One region of the Lactiplantibacillus koreensis genome, then DNA from elsewhere that is predicted to be linked to it. Evidence: a T-box and tRNA genes for the amino acid it is inferred to sense, from the RefSeq annotation. Region 1 holds a T-box; the other holds one or more tRNA genes.
What was found. The T-box of region 1 lies ahead of leuS (leucine--tRNA ligase). A T-box ahead of a tRNA ligase gene usually reads a tRNA of that ligase, here a tRNA-Leu.
Positions count from the first base shown of each region.

Region 2: it encodes a tRNA-Leu, which carries the amino acid that the T-box ahead of leuS (leucine--tRNA ligase) is inferred to sense. The anticodon was not compared.

Region 1 is NZ_CP027190.1:2,327,084-2,332,746, forward strand. Features, by position in the region: gene metK (methionine adenosyltransferase) at 1-1,014, shown strand, start outside; gene C5Z25_RS11295 (MDR family MFS transporter) at 1,151-2,653, shown strand; gene C5Z25_RS11300 (phosphatase PAP2 family protein) at 2,712-3,368, opposite strand; T-box leader at 3,512-3,717, shown strand; gene leuS (leucine--tRNA ligase) at 3,806-5,663, shown strand, end outside.
Region 2 is NZ_CP027190.1:1,841,436-1,847,098, reverse strand. Features, by position in the region: gene C5Z25_RS08840 (hypothetical protein) at 520-978, opposite strand; gene C5Z25_RS08835 (MarR family winged helix-turn-helix transcriptional regulator) at 1,086-1,520, shown strand; tRNA gene C5Z25_RS08830 (tRNA-Leu) at 1,779-1,863, opposite strand; gene thrB (homoserine kinase) at 1,918-2,793, opposite strand; gene C5Z25_RS08820 (homoserine dehydrogenase) at 2,802-4,088, opposite strand; gene C5Z25_RS08815 (SprT family protein) at 4,159-4,605, opposite strand; gene C5Z25_RS08810 (Tex family protein) at 4,598-5,663, opposite strand, start outside.

The sequences.
Region 1 (5,663 bases):
TCGACCAAAGCCTATGTTGATATTCAAAAAGTTGTACGTGATACGATTAAATCAATTGGTTATGTTGATGGCCAATATGGGTTTGATGGTGATAACTGTGCCGTTTTAGTTTCGTTGGATGAACAATCACCAGATATTGCCCAAGGTGTTGATGATTCTTTGGAAACTCGTGAAGGTGACGCGGACCCATTGGATCAAATTGGGGCCGGCGATCAAGGGATGATGTTTGGCTATGCGATTAACGAAACACCTGAGTTAATGCCACTTCCAATCGCTTTAAGTCATCGTTTGATGCGTCAAATTGCAACTTTACGCAAGGCTGGGACCATCAAGTGGTTGCGCCCAGATGCGAAAGCCCAAGTTACGGTTGAATATGATGCTCAGAATCAACCTAAGCGGATTGACACGGTCGTCTTGTCCACCCAACATGATCCTGACGTTTCGTTAACCACAATTCGACAAACGGTGATTGATCAAGTAATCAAGGCAGTCATTCCAGCCGAATTGTTAGATGACCAAACCAAATATCTGGTTAACCCAACTGGCCGTTTTGTTATCGGTGGGCCCCAAGGGGATGCTGGTTTAACTGGTCGGAAAGTTATCGTCGATACTTATGGTGGGTTCGCTCATCATGGTGGCGGGGCTTTCTCTGGTAAGGATGCGACCAAAGTGGACCGTTCTGCAAGTTATGCGGCTCGCTACATTGCGAAAAATTTAGTTGCTGCTGGCTTGGCTGATCAGGTTGAAGTCCAACTAGCATACGCTATTGGGGTTGCCGAACCAGTCTCAATTGCGGTTGATACGGCTGGTACCGGTAAGGTCAGTGATGATGCGTTAATTACAGCGATTCGCCAAAACTTTGATTTGCGGCCCGCTGGGATTATTAAGATGTTAGACTTACAACGCCCAATTTATCGGCAAACTGCTGCGTACGGTCATTTCGGTCGGACGGATGTTGACTTGCCTTGGGAACATACTGATAAAGTAGCTGCTTTAAAAGCTGAATTTAACTAAATAAACGTAACGATTTTTCGTTACGGTCTGTAGGTACTCGACGCTAAAAGCGACCTTGTTTTAACAGGTCGCTTTTTTTGCGGCCTGAGTAACGAGCAGGTTGTGCTATTTTTCAAACATAGAAGGAGTAAAACACATGCAACAACGTAAAACCAACGTCATCGCGGTTACGATTGCGATATACGTGGCCACGTTCATGAGCGCTATCGAAGGGACCATCGTGTCAACGGCCTTGCCAACAATTGTCGGCGACCTGCACGGGGTTGCATTAATGAACTGGGTTTTTTCAATTTATTTATTGACCAACGCCATGATGACGCCAATTTATGGCAAATTAACGGACTTAATTGGTCGTAAACCAGTTATGCAAGCCGGATTGATTATCTTTATTATCGGCTCGATGATGAGTGGCCTATCTGATTCCATGCCAGTCCTGATTTTCTGGCGAGCCATCCAAGGAATTGGGGCTGGTGCACTGATGCCGGTAGCCATGACCATTATTGCGGACATTTATTCATTTGAACGGCGGGCCAAAGTGCTGGGCTTTAATAGTTCGGCTTGGGGGATTGCCTCAGTCTTGGCGCCCTTAATTGGGGGCATCATTGTTGATAAGTTAAGTTGGCATTGGATCTTTTTCATCAATGTGCCCGTGGGCTTGATTACCTTAGTTTTATTTCAAGTCTATTTACGAGAACCTAAGCGGCAGCGGCAGGGTAAAGTCGATTATTTGGGTAGTTTCTGGTTAATGCTATTTTTACTATGCTTGATGTTGAGTTTCCAATTACTTGGAAATGCGACAATTAGTTGGGCTACGGTTATCATGGCATGGCTGTTAAGCGGCTTTAGTCTGTGGTTATTTATTCGCCGTGAGAGTCGTACCGCAGAACCTGTGATTTCGTTGGACTTATTCAAGAATCATACGTTTGTCATTCAAAATGCCGTGGCGGCGTTAGTGAGTGGCTTCTTGATGGCCGTCGAAGTATACATTCCCACGTGGACTCAAGGTATTCTTGGTGTGCCAGCATCCCTAGCAGGTTTTGCGGTAACGCCAAGTTCGTTAATGTGGATTATTGGGTCTTTCGTGACGGGCCGATTGTTGGCTAAATGGGCGCCACGGAAAATTATCTATTTAAGTTTAATGTTTATTCTGGTTACTAGTATTTGCCTGGCACTCTTACCGGTTTCAACGGCCTTTGGCTGGTTCTTCTTGATTACCGCGATTGGGGGCGTTGGTTTTGGAATTACCATCACCGCAACGACGGTAACGTCACAGCACCTCGTCGCCCCAGAAAATGTGGGGGTAGCGACATCGTTTAACACGTTGAGTCGGACAATCGGACAGACCTTAATGATTTCGATCTTTGGGATTGCTCTAAATGTCGGGATGAATCAAGGCATTCAACAGCATGCAGGTACTAATATGGCAATGATGAATAAACTGATTAATCCACAGACGGCGACGAGTTTACCCGCAAAGCTCCGACCAACGCTACATGGAATTCTTTATACCGGGCTGCATTGGGTCTATCTAATTGGTCTTGGTCTCGTGATTTTAGCGCTAATTGTGAATAGTTTTGACCGTGGCAAACAGCTGACTGCGGCGCAACATGCGGCTAAGTTAAAAAATAAAGCAAACTAACTAAAGTTTAATAAAAACCGTAGCTTGGCGCCTATTTCGACGTTCAAACTACGGTTTTTTATGGCACATTTTTCGGGGTTAAGGGGCCAATACGTTGTCCTTGACTCAAGCGGGTACTCAAATATAAGAGACAGCTCCCAAGTAAGACGCCTCCCACAGTATCGCTAGGGTAATGGACGCCGACGACGATGCGACTGATCATCATTAGTAAAATCAGGACGCAACCGCCGACTAACAGGCCGCGTTTTAACGAGCGGTTCTGCAGTTGATCATAGGCGATAACTAACAAACTACCGACTAATACGGTCGCTGTTGTGGAGTGGCCGCTGGGATAACTATAGCCCCCAATCTCAATGAGCCGCCATGCAGTTGGCCGGGGACGTTGAATCAGTTGTTTGATAAAATAATTGCCATAAGCAGCTAAGCCCCAAGTATTAATCCAAAAAAATAGTGTGGCCCGTTGCTGATGACACCAAACTAATAGCAAGCCGATTGCTACGGTGATGAAGGTCACTTGCACTGAATTTCCCAACTGTGTATAGGCAACTAGTCCGTTTTGTAACCAAGCCGGACTTTGATGTAGCGGCCATGCGATGTGCGTATCAAAAGTTTTAATAAACGAGGCTTGACGCCAAACGGCCCAGGTCCAGCCGAGCCATAGTAAAAACACGACTAACATTGCCCCATCACGTCGTTGCCAATGAAGTTTAGCCATCGGAGTCCTCCAATCAAGATTGTTTGTCCTGATTATAGCATGTTTTGTCGTTGTAACCGGGTCCAGTGCGTGAGAAACCACGTTTTTAACCGTGCGAGCCCTTGAAAAAGTAAGCCGAATTTGCTAACATAGGTAGCAATAACTTTACGACTCTGACAAGGACTAGTAAGCCAAGCTGATTTTCAGAAACCTCGTGGGCGCTGAGAACGAGGAATTAGCGACGCTGAACTTACCTTCGAGTCTTCCGGCTCAACTTACAAGACGGACGTGGTTTCGCGTTAAGATTCCCAAGAGGCCACGGCAACGTGGAATCATAGGTGGTACCGCGGAACCTGTTTTCGTCCTATAAGCGCTTTTTGCTTATAGGCTTTTTTTGTAACCTGAGTCGCCAACTGACACTTAGATACATAAACCAGTACCAAGAGAGGGGCACTAGCATGGCATATAATCATCAAATTATTGAACGCAAGTGGCAACATTATTGGAAAGCTAACAAAACGTTCAAGACGTTAGATACAACGGATAAAAAGAAATATTACGCTTTGGATATGTTCCCATATCCATCTGGTCAAGGGTTGCATGTCGGTCATCCAGAAGGATATACTGCGACGGATATCATGTCACGGTTGAAACGGATGCAAGGCTACAACGTATTACATCCAATGGGGTGGGATGCGTTTGGACTACCAGCCGAACAGTACGCCTTAAAAACGGGTCACAACCCGAAGGACTTTACAGCGCAAAATATTAAAAACTTTAAACGTCAGATTCGGTCATTGGGATTTTCCTATGATTGGGATCGCGAAGTTAATACGACGGACCCGACGTTCTACAAATGGACCCAATGGATTTTTGAACAATTATACAAACGAGGCTTAGCCTATGAATCTGAAACGCTCGTTAACTGGGCGCCAGATATGATGGGCGGGACTGTAGTCTCAAATGAAGAAGTCATTGATGGCAAGACTGAACGTGGTGGCTACGACGTTTATCGGGTGCCAATGAAACAATGGAGCTTAAAGATTACAGCGTATGCTGATCGGTTGATTGATGATTTAGATGATATTGATTGGCCTGAAAATATTAAAGAACAACAACGGAATTGGATTGGCCGTTCGATCGGGGCTGCGATTAAGTTTAAAGTTGCGGACCATGACGATCAGGTCATCGAAGTCTTCTCAACTCGGCCAGATACGTTATACGGTGCTAGTTACATGGTATTAGCACCAGAACATGCCCTCGTTGAAAGCCTAACCACGCCGGCTCAGGCTGATGCGATTAAAGCTTATAAGGCTAAGATTGCGACCAAGTCTGATTTGGAACGAACTGATCTAAACAAAGATAAGACCGGGGTCTTTACTGGGAGTTACGGCATTAACCCAGTTAACGGCGAAAAACTCCCCATCTGGATTGCTGATTACGTTTTAGCTTCTTATGGGACTGGGGCCATTATGGCTGTACCAGCGCATGATGATCGTGATTTTGAGTTCGCCCAGAAGTTCGACTTACCAATCAAACCTGTTATTGCTGGTGAGAATGACTATACTAGCCAGTCTTACACGGGCGATGGCGTTCATATCAATTCTGGTCTCGTGGATGGTCTCGAAAAGCAACCAGCGATTGATAAAATGATCGACTGGTTAGCTGCCCATGACTGTGGTGAAAAGAAAGTCAATTATCGGTTACGAGATTGGATCTTCTCACGGCAACGGTATTGGGGTGAACCAATTCCTGTAATTCATTGGGAAGATGGCGAAACCACATTAGTGCCAGAAGATGAATTGCCATTACGCTTACCAGCAACTAAGAACTTGGAACCTTCCGGAACCGGAGAAAGTCCATTAGCTAACATTGACGATTGGGTTAATGTGGTCGATGAAAATGGCCGTAAAGGGAAGCGTGAAACGAACACGATGCCACAATGGGCAGGGAGTTCGTGGTACTTCTTACGTTACATTGATCCGCACAATCCAGATGCTTTAGCCGATTATGACAAGCTCAAGTATTGGTCACCCGTCGACTTGTATGTTGGGGGTGCTGAACATGCGGTGCTCCATTTATTGTATGCACGATTCTGGCACAAGTTCCTATATGATTTGGGCGTGGTTCCAAACAAAGAACCATTCCAAAAGCTCGTTAACCAAGGCATGATTTTAGGCGATAACCATGAAAAGATGTCTAAGTCACGTGGTAACGTTGTTAATCCAGATGATATTGTGGACCAATATGGGGCCGATACGTTACGCCTCTATGAGATGTTTATGGGACCATTGGAAGCATCGATTCCATGGAGCA
Region 2 (5,663 bases), 490 kb from region 1:
AATTTTTCTTAATAACTGCGCCTTGATTATGATGCTAAGCCAGTAAAAAAGACGCAACCCAAGTTTGGTTACGTCTCTTGACTAAATGACGCTTAAATCATGGGGGCTTCCCAAGCCCCTTTAGTCTCAACATCGGTCTTTGAGCCAAGTCTTCCAAATGCGTTATATCAGTTGACGTCAAATTAACAGTAATCGCCTGTTGTTCACTGGCAATGAGTCTCTTGACCAATTGGTTTGTTAACTATCAATAATATATAGTAGTAACAATTTAGACTAAACTGCTAAGCCATTTGCAGAAAAATAGTCCCCCGCAATTAAGTCAGCATTAGTTCTAGTTAGTCAGATAACTTTTGGCAAGCACCTTATTGATGAACACCTAATCGGTTTCAAATCAGCTAAAAAGCCCAGTATTACGGGAACTGCCTCGCAATACTGGGCTTTTTTAAATAAATTAAGTTTTTACTCACTACTGATACTTTCTGGCTCAGAAAAATCTAAGATTAACTGAATTTGGCATCCTCAAACCGGCATGATCTGAAATACCAGCCGGGTTGCTAGTGGCATAATAACAAGATCACGGATAAAGTAGGCCATGGTCAGTGTGCCAAAGAATCCCAGAATAAACTGCGCCACTGTCATATGGAATAGGGTCCCATTCACCGTTAACGCCAAAGTACTCATGGTAAAGCACATGCTTAGAAGCATTGTCCAACTACGAATTGTCGCTGCTTTCAAACGAATCACCGCTGAATCAGTCAGCCGTCGAGTTCGCCACTTAATCAGCAAATTGCTTAAATTGCTGACCACTAACAAGTTAAAGACAAATGCGAAAGCAATCATCGGGCCAATTGACAACCAAAATAGTCGCCACATTTCGCCATTAATTCCCATACTCTTCGCCATTCCTAGCCAACTCATACTACCGGCCATCCCAGTACATAAAAATAAAGTAAAAAGCAATCGTTGTTTTAAAGTCATTTAATTTCCCTCCATATAGTTGCTAAAGCAACTAATATAGAATAACCGAATTTAGTTTATTTGTCAACTATATGCTATACTATATTGAAATAAAGGAGGTCATTGCCTTGGACATTATCAAACTCGGAAAATTCATTGGTGCAATCCACCGTCGCTTTCAGACGGCCACAAATCATGAACTGACGCTCCCTGGAATCAACGCTAGTAATGCAAATTTTCTCCTCTTAATCAGTGAACATGATCGGATTACCGCCAAACAACTTACAAATGACCTGGCCATTAATAAAGGCTTAGTCAGTCGAGAAATGACCCGGCTTGAAAGAGACGGCTATATCGCTAGAGTTCCCAACAATAGCGACCACCGAGCCACTTGGGTCAGCATTACACCAAAAGGACTGGCTGCCTGTGAAACAATCCGTCAAATCAAACAGTCTCTCTGGGACGAAGTTCTCGCAGATATGCCTGCTGCTGATGTTGAGAAATTTTTCAACCAATTAGCGGCCTTGAGCGAGCGAACAAAGAAATTTGATCATCGGCAATAAATCATTTTTTAAAGAAATCAAACCTGAATCATTCATCAATAAAGCTTTTTATTCAAATAGATCAGTCCGAATCAAAAACGCTTGATTCGGACTGATCTATTTTAGCTATTAGCTACTACAAAAAAATGTTATCTCAATAATCAAAAATCAGTTTCGATTTTGTTTCCTTCTATTCCATATTATTCACCATCATGAATAATAAAAAAGCTGATATCTCAACGATTTCTCGTATCAATACCAGCTATTCCGTCTATAAAGTGCGGCCAAGAAGATTCGAACTTCCACCGGGTTAACCCCGACAAGATCCTTAATCTTGCGCGTCTGCCAATTCCGCCATGGCCGCATCACACTCACAAAAACCATTTTAACAAAATGTCGTGAGTCTGACAAGCTAAATTTAAAATTTATTGATTTTAACCCCAGTCGCATCAATAGGTAATAAGTAATACTGCCCAGTTAGCGTTGCATTCTGTTGTAACTGTTGTTGCAGCCTTACTAAATCAGCGCGCTGGCCCAGGGTCACAATTGTTGGACCAGCCCCACTAAGGTATGTGCCAACTATCCCTAACGCATGGGCCGTTTGCCGGACGATGGCTAATGCTGGTACTAACTGTGCTCGGTACTGTTCATGGAATTGATCCGCTTCTAATAGCTGTAATGCTAATGACCAATTTTTCATGGCTAAAGCGGCGACTAAGGTATTTGCAACGCTGCTCCCCGTAATTGCTTGCGTATACGCTAAGTCTGTTGGTAACGCGGCCCGGCTCGCCACCGTCAACAAAGGTTCATTCGGCACATACACACTGGCAAACCAAGTTGGTGTTGGCAATTGCACCGCTTGAACTTGCTGATGGACTGCGGTTGCCACCACCAAGCCACCGAGAATTGCCGGCGCTACATTATCTGGATGCCCTTCTAACTGTGTCGACAACTGTAGTAGTTCAACCGTAGCGACTGGCTCAGGCATTAAAGCATTAGCTAAAGCTAAGCCGGCCACAATTGCTGTCGAACTACTCCCTAACCCGCGGGCTAACGGTATCGCTGATTGGACTTTCAGGTGTTGTGGCGGTAAATCTGGTGCTAAAGTTAACGCCGTTTTAACGATTAAATTCGTCGCATCCGTTGGGACGGCCGCCCCAAACGGATGACTGACCTGCCACGTCGCACTTGGCGCCACAACAGTCAACGTTAGTTGTAAATCTAAAGCCAAACCAATCGAATCAAACCCCGGTCCAAGATTGGCGGAAGTCGCTGGTACTGAAATTGTTAACATCATTTCACCTACTCATTTTTCAAAACTTTATAACGGGCTAACAATTGCATGTTAGGTTGTTCGCCAATTGCCGTGGTAACAGCCGCCAATTGTTGATCATTCATGGCATGTGTGATGATCACCACCCGCGCATTACCGTCCCCTAATTGATTTTGAATAATCTGACTAAAGGAAACTTGAGCTCGGGTCATAATTTCAGTCAACCGCATCATCATCCCAGGTAAATCACGCATTTTCAGTGCAATAAAATGTGGATAAATAACGTCAACAGGGGCCGCTAAATTTGTCTCTTGTCGGTAAGAATTAAACGTATTCCCCGTCGTGTTCAAGGCAATATTTTTAGTGACCGTCGTGATATCACTTAAAACACTGTTAGCCGTCGGTAATTCGCCGGCACCGGGGCCATAAAACATCGTATCTCCCACGGCCGTCCCAGTCACCATAACGGCATTATTTTCATTTTGTACCGTCGCTAATGGATGCTGATCTGAGACCAGTACTGGTCCGACCGATACCGCAATCCGATCATCCAGTTCTTCAGCAATCCCTAATAACTTGATGGTATAGCCCAGTTGATGCGCTTCGGCAATGTCTTCCGGACTAATTTTAGTAATCCCTTGTACCTTAACTTGGGATAGCGATAAACTCATCCCAAAAGCGAATTGTGTCAAAATGATCATTTTATACGCCGCATCCAAGCCTTCAACGTCATTCGTTGGATCCTTTTCAGCAAACCCCAATGTCTGCGCACTCGCTAAGGCTTGTTGATACGACCAGTTTTTAGTTAACATTTGTGTCATGATATAGTTAGTCGTCCCATTGACAATTCCCATTACCCGCTGAATCTTATCCGCCGCAAAACTATTATCAATCGTCCGTAAAATCGGAATCCCCCCAGCAACACTCGCTTCATAGAAAAGATCACGATGATTTTCACGCGCAATTTGAACCAATTCGCGTCCGTACTGCGCAATCAAATCCTTATTAGCAGTCACCACATGTTTGCCTGCTTGTAGTGCGCGGGTGATGTATTCTTTGGCTGGATGGATTGATCCCATGACTTCAACCATAATTTGAATCTCGGGATCATCGATCAAGGTCTCAATTTGATCGGTCAATCGGACAGTGCCAAGTTCGGCCTGTTGATGATTGTTCAAGTTATGCACGACAACACAAGCTAATTCGAGCTTGCGACCAGTAATCTCTGAAATTTTTGCTTGATGTGCTTGTAACATTTTGACCACGCCAGTCCCAACTGTTCCTAGACCGACAATACCAATTTTGATTGTTTCCATCGCTAACGCCTCCAAAATTCCTAATAGTTAAGCCCATTCTATCGAACCACCCACTGATAAGCAACGCTTTTCACACTAACTTAATCGGTCCCTGACAACGACCACAAGCATAGCGGTTCAGATTCATTCGCCGTTTCCGGTGATAGACTTGCCCACAACGTTGGCACCGATACGTATATCGATAGGCCAAGGTCGTCGTTTGCTTGGGCTTAGGCGCATACCGTGAACCGTGTACTTGGGCTAATAGCTGTTTAAAGCTTCGGTCGCGATGTTGATAGCCTTGCCGTGCCAGATGCAAATGATAATGACACAGCTCATGTTTAATCACACCAATCAACGTTGCTTCGTCAAAATCGGTCAACATTTTTGGATTAATATCAATGTTATGACTAGCCAATTGATAACGACCACCAGTAGATCGTAAACGCGTATTAAAAAATGCCCGATGCTGAAAGGACCGGTGAAAATCATGGTCCGAAATCTGTTCAACTAACTGTTGGAGTTGCGAGTCAGTCATGCTCAACCTCAGTGGGTGCAATCATTGTCAATGCGATCCGTTGGCGTTGCTCATCCACTTCATCGACCCAGACCGTCACAATATCGCCCACGGCAACAACTCGCCGGGGATCTTTCAAAAACTTAGTCGTTAACTTAGAAATGTGCACCAAACCATCTTGTTTAACACCAATGTCAACAAATGCTCCGAAATCAACCACATTGCGAACCGTTCCCTGTAACTGCATCCCGGGTTTTAAATCACTCATTTTTAAGACATCCTGTCGCAATAATGGCGCTGGCATCGTCTCACGCACATCCCGTCCTGGTTTTTGCAAACTCCGACTAATATCTTGCAAGGTTAACGTCCCGACCTCAGTTGTCGATGCAACTTGCGTCAAATCTACCTGCGCTAATTGTTGCGCCTTCGCCGTCCCAACATCTTGAGTCGCTAAGTCGGCCGCTTGTAACAGGGCCTTCGCCGCTGGATAACTTTCTGGATGAATATCAGTATTATCAAAAATAGTCTTACCCGCAATGATACGTAAGAAACCCACTGCCTGTTCATAAGCTTTAGGTCCTAACCGTGGCACTTTCTTCAATTGTGGCCGACTACTGAACTCCCCATTTTCATCCCGATAAGCGACAATATTTTGTGCAATCGTCTTCGATAGCCCGGAGATATGGGTCAATAATTCGGCACTGGCTGTATTCAAGTTCACCCCAACTTGGTTAACCGCTGTTTCAATCACGACATCTAATTGGGCCGACAACGCTTTTTGCGGCACATCATGTTGATACTGACCAACCCCCACAGATTTCGGATCAATCTTAATGAGTTCCGCCAAGGGATCTTGCAACCGCCGACCAATACTAATGGCACTGCGTTGTTCAACGTGTAAGTCTGGAAATTCGGCCCGCGCATTATCACTAGCTGAATAGACCGAGGCCCCCGCTTCATTAACAATCACGTAATACACCGGTCGCTGCAAGGTTTTCAAAATCGTTGCCACGAATTCTTCCGATTCGCGTGAAGCCGTACCGTTACCAATCGCAATCATTTCAACCTGATACTTTTCA